2 regions of the Marinobacter alkaliphilus genome follow, and region 2 is predicted to be linked to the other one. Evidence: riboswitches for the same ligand, from Rfam matches in the RefSeq annotation. Region 2 holds a riboswitch; the other holds the start of a gene.
The links. Region 2 has a riboswitch for cobalamin ahead of ACZ5Q2_RS04725 (ribonucleoside-diphosphate reductase subunit alpha). Riboswitches for the same ligand answer to the same signal wherever they lie in the genome.
Positions count from the first base shown of each region.

Region 1 (5,827 bases), 360 kb from region 2:
TCCAGCGCTTCAAGTGATCTCTCGGCCATGGCCAGATCGTCTGCCCCTTCCATCTGCCAGGGTGCCAGCCACGGATGACGCCCGATCAGCGCGGTTTCCAGTACCGTTGCAGGGAAGCCATCCTGTCGGTCCTGGAACACCAGCCCCAACTGTTGGGAGAGGGTTCTCCGCTTTAGCTTCGTTGTAGGCACATCATTCAGGAACAAAGCACCGGCACGGGGCGCACGAAGACCTGCGAGGGTGTGCAACAGCGTGGTCTTGCCGGCCCCGTTGGGCCCAAGTACGCCCCAAACCTGACCTGATTTTATTGTCAGATCCAAAGGGTAACCGTCGGCCCGGCCAGGAATATCGATGACCAGTTCCCGGGTACTCAAGGCTTGCATTGGGGAGCGTTTATTACCGGACATCAGCGACTCCGGTACAACAGATACAGGAAAGTGGGAACGCCCAACAGCGCGGTGATCACACCCACCGGCAGTTGCTCCGGAGCGATCACAACCCTTGCCAGGGTATCCGCCAGCACCAACAGTGTGCCACCGGCTAACGCACAGGCCGGTAAAATCAGGCGCTGGTCGTTACCAAGCACCAACCGAAGCATATGCGGGACCACCAGCCCTACAAAGCCTATGCTTCCGGCCATGGTCACCGCCGTGGCCGTGAGCAGGCTGGCAAGTATGTAAATCAGCCATTCCAGTGGGCGCACTGAAATCCCCAGGGCAGCAGCCTGCATGGGGCCACGGGCCAATACATTCAGACTGCGGCCAAGAGGCACCACCAGCGCACAGACGAGCACCAGCACGCCAAGCCCCGGCCAGGGTGCCCTGGCGTAGGACACATCGCCCATGAGCCAGTACAACATGCCCGGCAACTCTCTGGCCGGGCTGATGGCCAGCATCAAGGTAATGACCGCCCCCCAGCCAGCCGCCACCACAACCCCCGTGAGCAAAAGGCGGGAGGGCGTCCAGCTGCCGGTGCCGTGGGCGAGCCCGAACACCATCAAGGTGGCCAGCATGGCACCGGCAAAGGCAGAACCGGAGATAACCGCGCCGCCGAGCCCCGCCAACATCGCCAGCAATGCCCCCACGGCGGCACCCCCGGACAGCCCCAACACATAGGGATCGGCAAGCGGGTTACGCAGCAGCACCTGCATCAATGCCCCGGCCACCGCCAGCAGACCTCCGGTGGCAAAGGCCGACAGCGTTCTGGGTAGCCGGAGCTCAAGAATCAGAGTACGGTGCAGGTTGGAGCCCTCACCCAGAAACACCAACAGCACATCCGCAGGTGCAATTGCGACACTGCCAATACCGACCGACATCACCATGGCGATCAGCCCGGCTACGGCTAGAACGGTGAGGGGCAGGGTGATCGGGCGTATCACACGGCTACTCCACTAGGGCCGTCGGCCACGGGCCACCTCCAGTTTCTCGCAAAACAATTGCGTTCCCTCAAGCATTCTCGGAGTCGGTCGCTGAACCAGTGACGGCGGAATAAAAAAGAGGTTGTTTCGCTCTGTCGCAGTGATACTGGGGAATGCCTGCCAGCGCGCCAGCCAGTGGCGATTCTCCTCACCCATTCCACCCGCCAGAATGGCCTCGGGATTCGCCGCAATCACCGCTTCCGCACTGATCCTCGGCACTAGCCGGTCCAGCTGACCAAACACGTTATCACCACCGCAAAGTTCAATCATTTCACCGATCAGGTGCTGGCTGTTGACCGTCATCAGGGGCTCATCCCAAACCTGGTAGAACACCGGCACCGGATCAGCCTTGGCGTACGCCTCCTGCAAGTCGGCAATGCCCTGACGGAATCGCTCCGCCTCTGCAAAGCCTTCTGCTTCAGTACCTGCCAGTATGGAGATGCGCTCAATGGTGTTGGAGACAGCTTCAAAACTCCGGGGTTCAATGGAGAACACCGGGACGCCCATATTCTTGAGTGTGACCAGCTGCTCCGTCGGATTCCCGGTTACCCAGCCAATCACAAGATCCGGCTGCAGCTCCAGCAGCCGTTCCATATCCATGCGGGTATGGCTACCCACTGAAGCGACCTCTCGGGCTGCCGGGGGATAATCGCTGTAAGCCACCACGGCAACTACCTGATCACCGGCGCCCGCCGCCCATGCCAGTTCTGTCGCCCCAGGCGAAAGTGCGGCAATGCGTTTTGCCGGGTGTTCCAGGCATATCTCCTCGCCCAGATCATCCGTGGCGCAGACATAGGATGCCAGGGCCGGAGATGCCAGCAGCATCCAGCCGAGCAGTATGCTCACACCCTTAAGCTTTCCCACTGGCGCCTCCCCGGCAAGATTATGCAGTTTTATCGGAAGTCATAGCGAATCGAAAGAAACCCTGCGGTTCCCGCCGCCAGGTAGCCTGAACCATCAAATCGGGTTGCCGTCGCGTATTCCTTATCCGTAACGTTCTGAAGCGTCAGCCGTGCTGTCCAGTCCTGAGTAAATTCCCACCCTGCACGAAGGTTGAAGGTGACGTAGCCCGGTAAACGATTTTGATTACTAGCATCATCGTAGCGGTAGCCACTGGCCAGAGCGGTGCCTCCCAGACTCCAGGCGCCCATTTGACGGTCCAGGTCAACCCTCAGCGATTGGTGACTGCGACGACGCAGGCGGTTATCCGTCTCACGATCACGAGGATCCATCAAGGTGAGTTTGACCCCAAGATCCCAACCATTCGACCGCAGACCGGAGGCCAGCTCCGCGCCACGAATACGGGCTTCACTCACGTTGGCAGGCCGGAGATCACCGTTGATGCTCTGGAGTTCAATCAGATTCTCTACGTCCAGTTGATAAAGAGCGGCATCCCAGTACCAGTGTTCGTAACGACCGCTAAGCCCCAGCTCCACGGACGCGCCTTCCTCCGGCTTGAGGTCCGGGTTGCCGGCATAACTGCCACCGAAATCGAATATCTCCAAAGGATAGTAAAGATCATTGAACGTGGGCGCCCGGAAAGAGGTGCCATAACTCACCCGTACCCGGTGGGAACGGTCAAACGAGTGGCCAAGGGCAATGCCACCGGTTTCCTGTCGACCGTATGCCTCGTTGTCGTCGCCGCGAAATGACAACTGAATATCGGAAGGGCCGAAGTTTAAGCGCAGTTGGGTGAATAACGCGGCATTAGTGCGACTGTTCTCATCGAACTCGATGGTGCTTTTCACTTCGTCGGATTGTAGCTCTCCCCCGACCGCAAGCTCGTGCACGCCTGCGGTGAAAGTGTTTTCCCATCGTGCGGTTCGGGTTTTGGTGTTGAATACAGAATCGCCGGCACTACGGAAGCTTTCTTGCTCGTCAGCGGATTCTGAAAGCTGGATGGACGTCGCCCAATAATCACTGACAGGGGTATTCAATGTGACGCCGATGGTCCGGATCATAAAATCCGTGTTGCCACCGTCAAATTCAGTATTGCCCTGTGACTGCATGATGACGAAACTGGCCTCTCCTCCGCTCGGCAATTCATGCACAACACGCCCGACGCCGGCGGTATTGCGAAAACCTTTGTCCTCGCCATCTTTCACAATTCTGGTGCCATCGGTCTCCTTGTGCAGCCCGCTGAGGCTGAACCGGGTTGCGCCGTGAGTCGCCGATGCGCCAGCACTGGTTTTCTGGGTGTTGAAATTGCCTGCTCCGGTTTCAACCCACCCTCTGTTACCGTGCTTTGGATCCAGTGTAAATGCCTGAATGACACCGCCTACCGCGTCAGCGCCATAGAGTGCACTGCGGGGGCCCCTGACGATTTCCACGCGCTCGACCAGATCAGCTGGAAAATACTGCCAGGGCGCGCCACCGCTGGTTGCAGAACGAAGGCGCACACCATCAACCAGAAAGACCGTGGAATCATTCGCAGTGCCACGAGTGAATACACTGGTGTTCTTGCCAAATGACCCGTTAGTGACCAGATCAATACCGGGCTGCGCCGCCAGCAGATCGGTAAACTCGGCAGGCGCCTCACGACGGATGGTTTCTTCTTCGATGACCGTCACCGAAGACAGGCTTTCGCCCACCGTACGGGGGCCAAGCGTGGCAGTTACAACAATAGGCTCAAGAGTATCCGGGGCGGCTTCAGACTCTGAACCACTCGCCGGTAGGGCAAAAGGCATGAACACAAGGGCAGACAAGACTTTGGAACGCTTCATTTCTTCACTCGCTTCGCACCGCACTCACCCGTGCGGTTGATACTGATTCATGCGGAGGAGAAATGTCTGTATTGACGGAGGGTGGAGGGGCGTCGATCAGTTGCATTGGCCGGTTCACCCACCGCCGCTGCCCTCCGCAACGTAGGTGTCTGGAACTCATGGGCTCCAAATTCCAGGCCGGTCTCCGGGCTTCCAGGTGGAGCTGATGCTCCGGGGCAATCACCTTCCCATGCCAGAGGCACAGTGGCGCATTGGATTGCCTTTCACCTGATTACCGTTGCGGGGGCAGCGCCGGGCTCTCACCGGCTTCCCGTTTCACTCACTGCATTCGCCGGACTATCGCCAGTCCGGTTGGAACGCTCAGAGCACCTGAAATTGCGGGCAAGACTATCAACCCGGGTGGGGGTGGTCAATGAGATATGTTAATTCAGACAACGCACTTCCCAGACGTTGCCAACCGGACTCATCAGGCGGCAAACCGAAGCGCAGGGCTGGCGGCTCATCAAAACGCCTGACCAGAATGGCACGACGAGCCAACTCATCTGCTATTGGTGCTGCGTTTTCATGATGGACCGTGCGAAACAGCAACGTACCGTTGGTTGCTGGCATGCCAGATTTCCTGAGCAGGCCGTCCATCCGCAGCCGTGACGTCTGCAGCCTGCCCCGCGCCTCTATCTGCCATGCCCTGTCAGCCAGAGCTCTTGCCATCAGGTAACGCGCCGGGCCACTGACGGTCCAGGGGCCCAATTCAAAAGCCAGCGCACGGGTCAGCTCAGGTTCAGCCAACACAGCCCCGGCGCGCATTCCGGCCAGGCCGAAAAACTTGCCCAGAGATCGCAGAAGTATCAGACCCGGCGCGCCCGCCCAGGGTTCCAAACCGTGTCCGGGCTCTCCCTCAACAAAGGCCTGATCAAGTACCAGCCAGCCCCCACGTGCCTGCAATCGTTGGTGCCATAGCAGAAGACGGGCCGGATCGACCAGCTGCCCGGTCGGATTATTCGGCTGTATCCACACCACCACGTCCACAGAATCCAGCCAGGTCAGATCGTCTTGCTCTATTGCCTGCTCAGGAATCGCCACCACCTCGAAACCGGCGCGACGCCAGGCATGACCATGCTCGCGATATCCCGGCATGGGCACCGCCACTCGACCAAGACCATGCACCCTGGCGCGCACGGCGGGCAGGGCCATGATCGCCGCCTGGGATCCCGCCACCGGCAGGCAGCTGGCCCGCTCGGGCGCACCTGCCCAGGAACGGATGATCTCCTCCAGCCCATCGTCCGGCTCTGGCAGTCGTTGCCATACCTCCGGTGGGATGGCCGGCACCGGCCAGGGTACCGGATTGATGCCGGTGGACAGATCAAGCCATTGCTCGCGGGGGATGCCCCAACGCTGTATTGCAGCCTGTAACCGCCCGCCATGCTCCGGGGATTCAGGAAGGTCGAAAGCCGTCATCCGGCACCTCCAGGCACCACCCAGCTGCAGGCAAGGGCGAGGACGAGCAGCACCGACAACCAGAGCATTACCCCGCGCTGTACCAGGGCAATAGCACCTTCGATTGTCGCTGCCGAAGCCCCGGGGCCACGACCTAACACTGGCCGTTCCTTGATGCCATTGGCATAGGGCGCCGGCCCACCGAGGGTCACACCAAGGGCGCCCGCCCCGGCCGACATCACTGGCCCGGCAT
Region 1 is NZ_AP043751.1:690,477-696,303, forward strand. Features, by position in the region: gene ACZ5Q2_RS03175 (ABC transporter ATP-binding protein) at 1-383, opposite strand, end outside; gene ACZ5Q2_RS03180 (FecCD family ABC transporter permease) at 407-1,321, opposite strand; gene ACZ5Q2_RS03185 (cobalamin-binding protein) at 1,391-2,242, opposite strand; gene ACZ5Q2_RS03190 (TonB-dependent receptor domain-containing protein) at 2,311-4,140, opposite strand; cobalamin riboswitch at 4,299-4,491, opposite strand; gene cobD (threonine-phosphate decarboxylase CobD) at 4,531-5,595, opposite strand; gene cbiB (adenosylcobinamide-phosphate synthase CbiB) at 5,592-5,827, opposite strand, start outside.
Region 1: linked by a shared signal. The riboswitch ahead of ACZ5Q2_RS03190 (TonB-dependent receptor domain-containing protein) and the one ahead of ACZ5Q2_RS04725 (ribonucleoside-diphosphate reductase subunit alpha) in region 2 are both predicted to bind cobalamin.

Region 2 (5,827 bases):
GCTGGTGTTGATCAACAATGAAGGCGAGATTGTTCAGAAGTACCGCAAGTGCATTCCCTGGTGTCCGATTGAGGGCTGGTATCCCGGCGACACCACCTATGTGACCGAGGGGCCCAAGGGGATGAAGATCAGTCTGATCATCTGTGACGATGGCAATTATCCGGAGATCTGGCGGGATTGCGCCATGAAGGGTGCGGAGCTGATTGTGCGCTGCCAGGGCTATATGTACCCGGCCAAGGAGCAGCAGATCATGATGGCCAAGAGCATGGCCTGGGCCAATAACTGCTATGTGGCAGTGGCCAACGCCAGTGGTTTTGATGGCGTTTACTCCTACTTCGGGCACTCCGCGATCATCGGCTTTGATGGTCGCACTCTGGGTGAGTGCGGTGAGGAGGATATGGGGGTGCAGTACGCCCAGCTCTCGGTCAGTCAGATTCGTGATGCCCGCCAGAATGATCAGTCCCAGAACCATTTGTTTAAGCTGCTGCATCGCGGTTACACCGGCGTGCATGCCTCCGGCGATGGCGACAAGGGCATTGCGGATTGTCCGTTTGAGTTCTACCGCACCTGGGTGATGGATGCGCAGAAGGCGCAGGAGAATGTCGAAGCCATGACCCGCAAAACCGTGGGCACGGCTGAGTGCCCGGTGGGCGAGCTGCCGTTTGACGGCAAGGAAAAATCCGCTGGGGCTTAAGCCCGGGAGGCACAGATGCCGTTTATCAACGAACGGCTGGAAGCCAACCGGGAGACCAATGACAAGAACCGGGCCGCCTCAGGCCCGGTTCGTGCTTCCCGGTTTCGCTTCGAGCCTGAGGCTGTGATGGCCCGTTTGCGAGCAAACATTGTGGGCCAGGATGAGGCGCTCACGGCGATGGAGTCGATGCTGGTGCGGGTGAAAGCCGACATAGGTGAGGACAACCGGCCGCTGGCGGTGCACCTGTTTCTTGGCCCGACCGGTGTGGGCAAAACCGAAACGGTAAGGCTGATTGCCGAGGCCATTCATGGCCACCGCGATGGCCTGTGCCGCATCGATATGAATACCCTGGCACAGGAACATTATTCGGCGGCGCTCACCGGCGCACCGCCGGGTTACGTGGGCAGCAAGGAAGGCCATAGCCTGTTCGATCTGGACAAGGTTCAGGGCTCATTCAGCAAGCCCGGCATCGTGTTGTTCGACGAGATTGAAAAGGCCAGCAAGGAAGTAGTCCGTACCCTGTTGAACGTGCTGGATACTGGCCGGTTGGTATTCCCCTCCGGCAATCGAGAAATCGACTTCCGCAATACCCTGATCTTCATGACCAGTAACGCCGGCGCATTGGATGCGGAGGCTCACCATCACCGCTATCAGCGAGGCTGGCGCCGGTGGCTGGGGCTGTCACCCGGCTCTGGCGAAACCATTCGGGATGCCGCGCTTCGGCGCCATTTTGATCCGGAGTTTCTCAACCGGATTGACCAGATCCTGAACTACAACACCCTCACCGACAACTGGCTGGACGCGCTGCTGGATATCGAGTTGGCGGGGCTGAACAAGCGCCTGGCCCGCAAAAAAGCAGAACTGACTCTGTCCGAGAATCTGCGCCGGGAGCTCTGCCGAGGCTACGACAGCCGTTATGGCGCACGGGAGATGTTACGGGCATTTCGCCAGCGCCTGGAGCCGGCGGTTGCGCGGGCGTTGCTGGCCCATCCGGAGAGCCAGCGCTTTGAAGCCGATGTGATTAAACACGCGGTCAGCGTTCGCCAATACGTCGAATGACGTAGGCGCCGGGGGTATTTGGCGAATACCCCCGAAATGCCGTGCAGCCGATAGTAGAGGCGTTATTCAAACAGACAAGCCAATGTACAGGAGCGCCCGCTATGGCTGAAACCATCATCAAGATCGATCTGAATAAATCGGCCTACGAGAACGACAAAGTCCACAACCGCTGGCACCCGGATATTCCGTTGGTGGCCACCGTCAAACCCGGTGACGATTTTATCGTGGAGTGTTACGACTGGACCGGCGGCCAGATCAAGAACAACGACAGTGCCGACGACGTGCGTGATGTCGACCTCAGCCAGGTGCATTTCCTGTCCGGCCCCATTGGCGTCGAAGGCGCAGAGCCGGGTGACCTGCTGGAAGTCGACATTCTGGACATAGGTACGTTTGAGGAGAGCCAGTGGGGCTTCAACGGTTTCTTCTCCAAGCAGAACGGCGGTGGCTTTCTGACGGAACATTTTCCCGAAGCCCAGAAATCGATCTGGGACTTCAACGGTATGTTCACCAAGTCCCGGCATATTCCTAACGTGGAGTTTGCCGGGTTGATCCACCCCGGACTGATTGGTTGCCTGCCTTCCAAGGAACTTCTGGATACATGGAACAAGCGGGAAGCGGGCCTGGTAGCAACGGACCCTGACCGTGTGCCGGAGTTGGCTACTCTGCCTAACGGTGAAACGGCCCACATGGGCCAGATGAGAGGGGACGCAGCCAAGGCGGCTGGCGCTGAGGCCGCGCGAACCGTGCCACCCAGGGAGCATGGCGGCAACTGCGACATCAAGGATCTTTCCCGTGGCTCCAAAGTGTATTTTCCGGTCTACGTAGATGGCGCAGGACTGTCTGTAGGCGACCTGCACTTCAGCCAGGGTGATGGTGAGATTACGTTCTGTGGGGCCATCGAAATGGCTGGCTGGATTCACTTGCGGGTGAACCTGATCAAAGACGGCGTGCGTAAATACGGCATCAAGAACCCGGTGTTCAAGCCCAGCCCCATCAAGCCCCGCTATGACGATTATGTGATCTTTGAAGGCATCTCGGTGGATGAAGAGGGCGGCCAGCACTATCTGGACGTGCATGTGGCCTATCGCCAGGCCTGCCTGAATGCCATCGAATACATGACCAAGTTCGGCTACAGCAGGGCACAGGCTTACGCGATCCTTGGGTGTGCGCCGGTGGAGGGGCATATCAGCGGCGTGGTGGATATTCCCAATGCCTGTGCAACGCTCTGGCTGCCAACCGGCATCTTTGATTTCGACATCAACCCGTCAGCTGATGGCCCACAGAAGAAAGTCAGTGGCGGTATGGACGTGCCCCTTTCGAAAGACAAGGAGTAAGCACCATGCCTGTGTATGACTACAAATGTCGGGAACACGGGTTGTTCCACCAGCTGGCCACCATGGAAGACTGCGCCAAGCCGGCGGAGTGCCCGACCTGCCAGGCACTGTCACCCCGTGTCATAGTGCTGCCTCCGGAGATTGCCGCCATGGACCCGGCCAAACGATCGGCTCAGGACCGGAACGAGCGCTCAAAACACGAGCCAGTGTTCTCGACTGCCGATCGCAGGGCACACGACAAGGAACACAGCCGAAGTTGTGGTTGCGGCTCACCGAAGCCGGGCAAATCCATGCTGTTCTATACCGCGGACGGTAAAAAAATGTTTCCCTCGATGCGCCCGTGGATGATCAGCCACTGACAGCCGATTCGACGTTTCACGTGTTTGGCCCCGATACGGGGCCTTTTTTCGATCCACAATTCACGGCTTCTCAAGCACCAGATCCCGATACCACGCTGTTGCCCGTTCACCGGTATTATCCGCATCCGACATGATGGCCACGCCAACAATGCGCGGGGGATTCTCCCCGAACGCTTCCCGGTAATCTGCCACAATATCCCGTTCCACCGTGACCCACTCACCGGTTTGCTCCGGGCCGGAATTGACCGCCACCATCATGGTCTGGTCGGTGAAGGCGTTGGCGACAATGGATTGCTCCGGCAACCGGTTGGCCCAGATGTAGTTCAGGGCATTACCCGGCAGGGACTCGCCAAACATCACCTCCACGGTTTTGCGCTTGGCCCGTTCAAAGAATCCTGCCTTGTCGGGCTGGAATTCAAAGGCCACGTAGATTCGCGCCGGGTAGTCGTCGCCGGACTTTTTCCGGGCATCGCCCCGGTCGAACACATTGGACACCTTCCATTGCCAGCGCAGAATCAGCGATTCGCCGGGTTCTAACGACAATCGGGCAATCAGGCCGGAGGCGCTGTTATCAGCGCTCGCCTTGACCACCTGAACACCGTCGTCCGTGACCAGCTCATAGCGCGTGTGCCGGTCGATTCTGGGAAATTCCAGAGGTTCCCAACCATCGGATAATGAACTCATGGTGGAGAAGGGTTGCAGTAAAGACTCCTGCGCCATCAGTAACGGGCTGGCCAATAGCAGAGCCAACACCCATGCAGTGCCTGCCAGTGATGAACGCTTCATAGACTTATCCTTTTGTTTCCGGGCCACTGCAATGGCAGACAGCGGGCCTGCGATAAAGTGCCTTGTCAGTGGCTATTAGTCCGTATATAGTGACCAAATCCTTGGTTGACTACCATATGTTGTGATCATTCTCTGATCACTTCAGGCATAAAGGTAGTCGGGAATCCGGTGAGAATCCGGAACTGACGCGCAGCGGTATTGGGGAACGAGCGTGGCATCAAGACACTGGCAAGCGCCGGGAAGTCGCCACGTAAGGCCGAATCTCACGATTCACGCCCCTGAGTCCGAAGACCTGCCAGGGAAACAGTACTGCACCTTCGCGACTCAAGGTGAGCAGATCGGTTATCCCTGCCCTGAAACAAGGCACGGTGTGCTCCTGCATTCGCGAAGGCTAAATGGAATCTGACGCGACTTCAGGAGAACACGATGTCTGCCACCGCTCTGGCCGAAGCCCCGGCCGCCGATACCCAATCCCTTCAAGTTATTAAACGCAACGGCACCCTGGTTGGATTCAATCCTGCCAAAATCAGTGTGGCGGTGACCAAAGCGTTCCTGGCCGTGGAAGGCGATAAAGCCGCCGGCTCTGCCCGCATCAACGACGCCGTGCATCGGGTAACCGAACAGGTGGTGCAGGCCATCAGCCGGCGCCTGAAAGCCGGCGGTAAAGTGCATATTGAAGACATTCAGGACCAGGTGGAACTGGCCCTGATGCGGGCCGAAGAGCAAAAGGTGGCCAGGGCTTACGTGCTCTACCGGGAAGAACACGCCCGCAAGCGTGCCATCGAAGAGCCCATGGAAGCGCACCCGCACCTGACCGTGAAAAAAGCCGACGGCAACGTGGCGCCTCTGGACCTGGGCCTGATGAAACTGCAGGTAGAACAGGCTGCCACCGGCCTGGAGGGCATTGATGGCGAATCCCTGGTCGACGAAGCCCTGCGCAACCTGTATGACGGCATTGAGGAAACCGAAGTGCTCTCCGCCCTGATCATGACGGCCCGTGGCCGTATCGAGCAAGAGCCGGACTACAGCGCCGTCACCGCCCGCCTGTTGCTGGAACAGCTTCGCCTGGAAGCGGCTGAGGCCCTGGACCTGCCCCGCAACCAGCCGCTGGCAGAGGTTTATCCACAGGCCCTGAGCGCGTTCATCCACGCCGGAATTCGTTACGAATTGCTGGACGAAGCCCTGGCCGCCTTTGACTTGGAACGCCTGGGTGCGGCGATCATCCCCGAGCGTGACCACCAGTTCGGTTTCCTGGGCCTGCAAACCCTGTACGACCGCTACTTCCTGCACTGGAACAAAGCCCGCCTGGAACTGCCCCAGGTGTTCTTCATGCGTGTCGCCATGGGCCTGGCCCTGCGGGAAGACGACCCCAACGCCCGCGCCATCGAATTCTACAACCTGCTGTCCAGCTTTGATTACATGGCCAGCACGCCTACCCTGTTCAACAGCGGCACCCGCCATTCCCAGTTGTCCTCCTGCTACCTGACCACCGTGCAGGACGACCTGGAAGGTATCTACGGCGCCATCAAGGATAACGCGCTGCTCTCCAAATGGGCCGGCGGCCTGGGCAACGACTGGACGCCAGTACGTGCACT
Region 2 is NZ_AP043751.1:1,047,984-1,053,810, forward strand. Features, by position in the region: gene ACZ5Q2_RS04700 (aliphatic amidase) at 1-694, shown strand, start outside; gene ACZ5Q2_RS04705 (AAA family ATPase) at 710-1,753, shown strand; gene fmdA (formamidase) at 1,855-3,087, shown strand; gene ACZ5Q2_RS04715 (FmdB family zinc ribbon protein) at 3,093-3,446, shown strand; gene ACZ5Q2_RS04720 (DUF3047 domain-containing protein) at 3,507-4,232, opposite strand; cobalamin riboswitch at 4,349-4,546, shown strand; gene ACZ5Q2_RS04725 (ribonucleoside-diphosphate reductase subunit alpha) at 4,659-5,827, shown strand, end outside.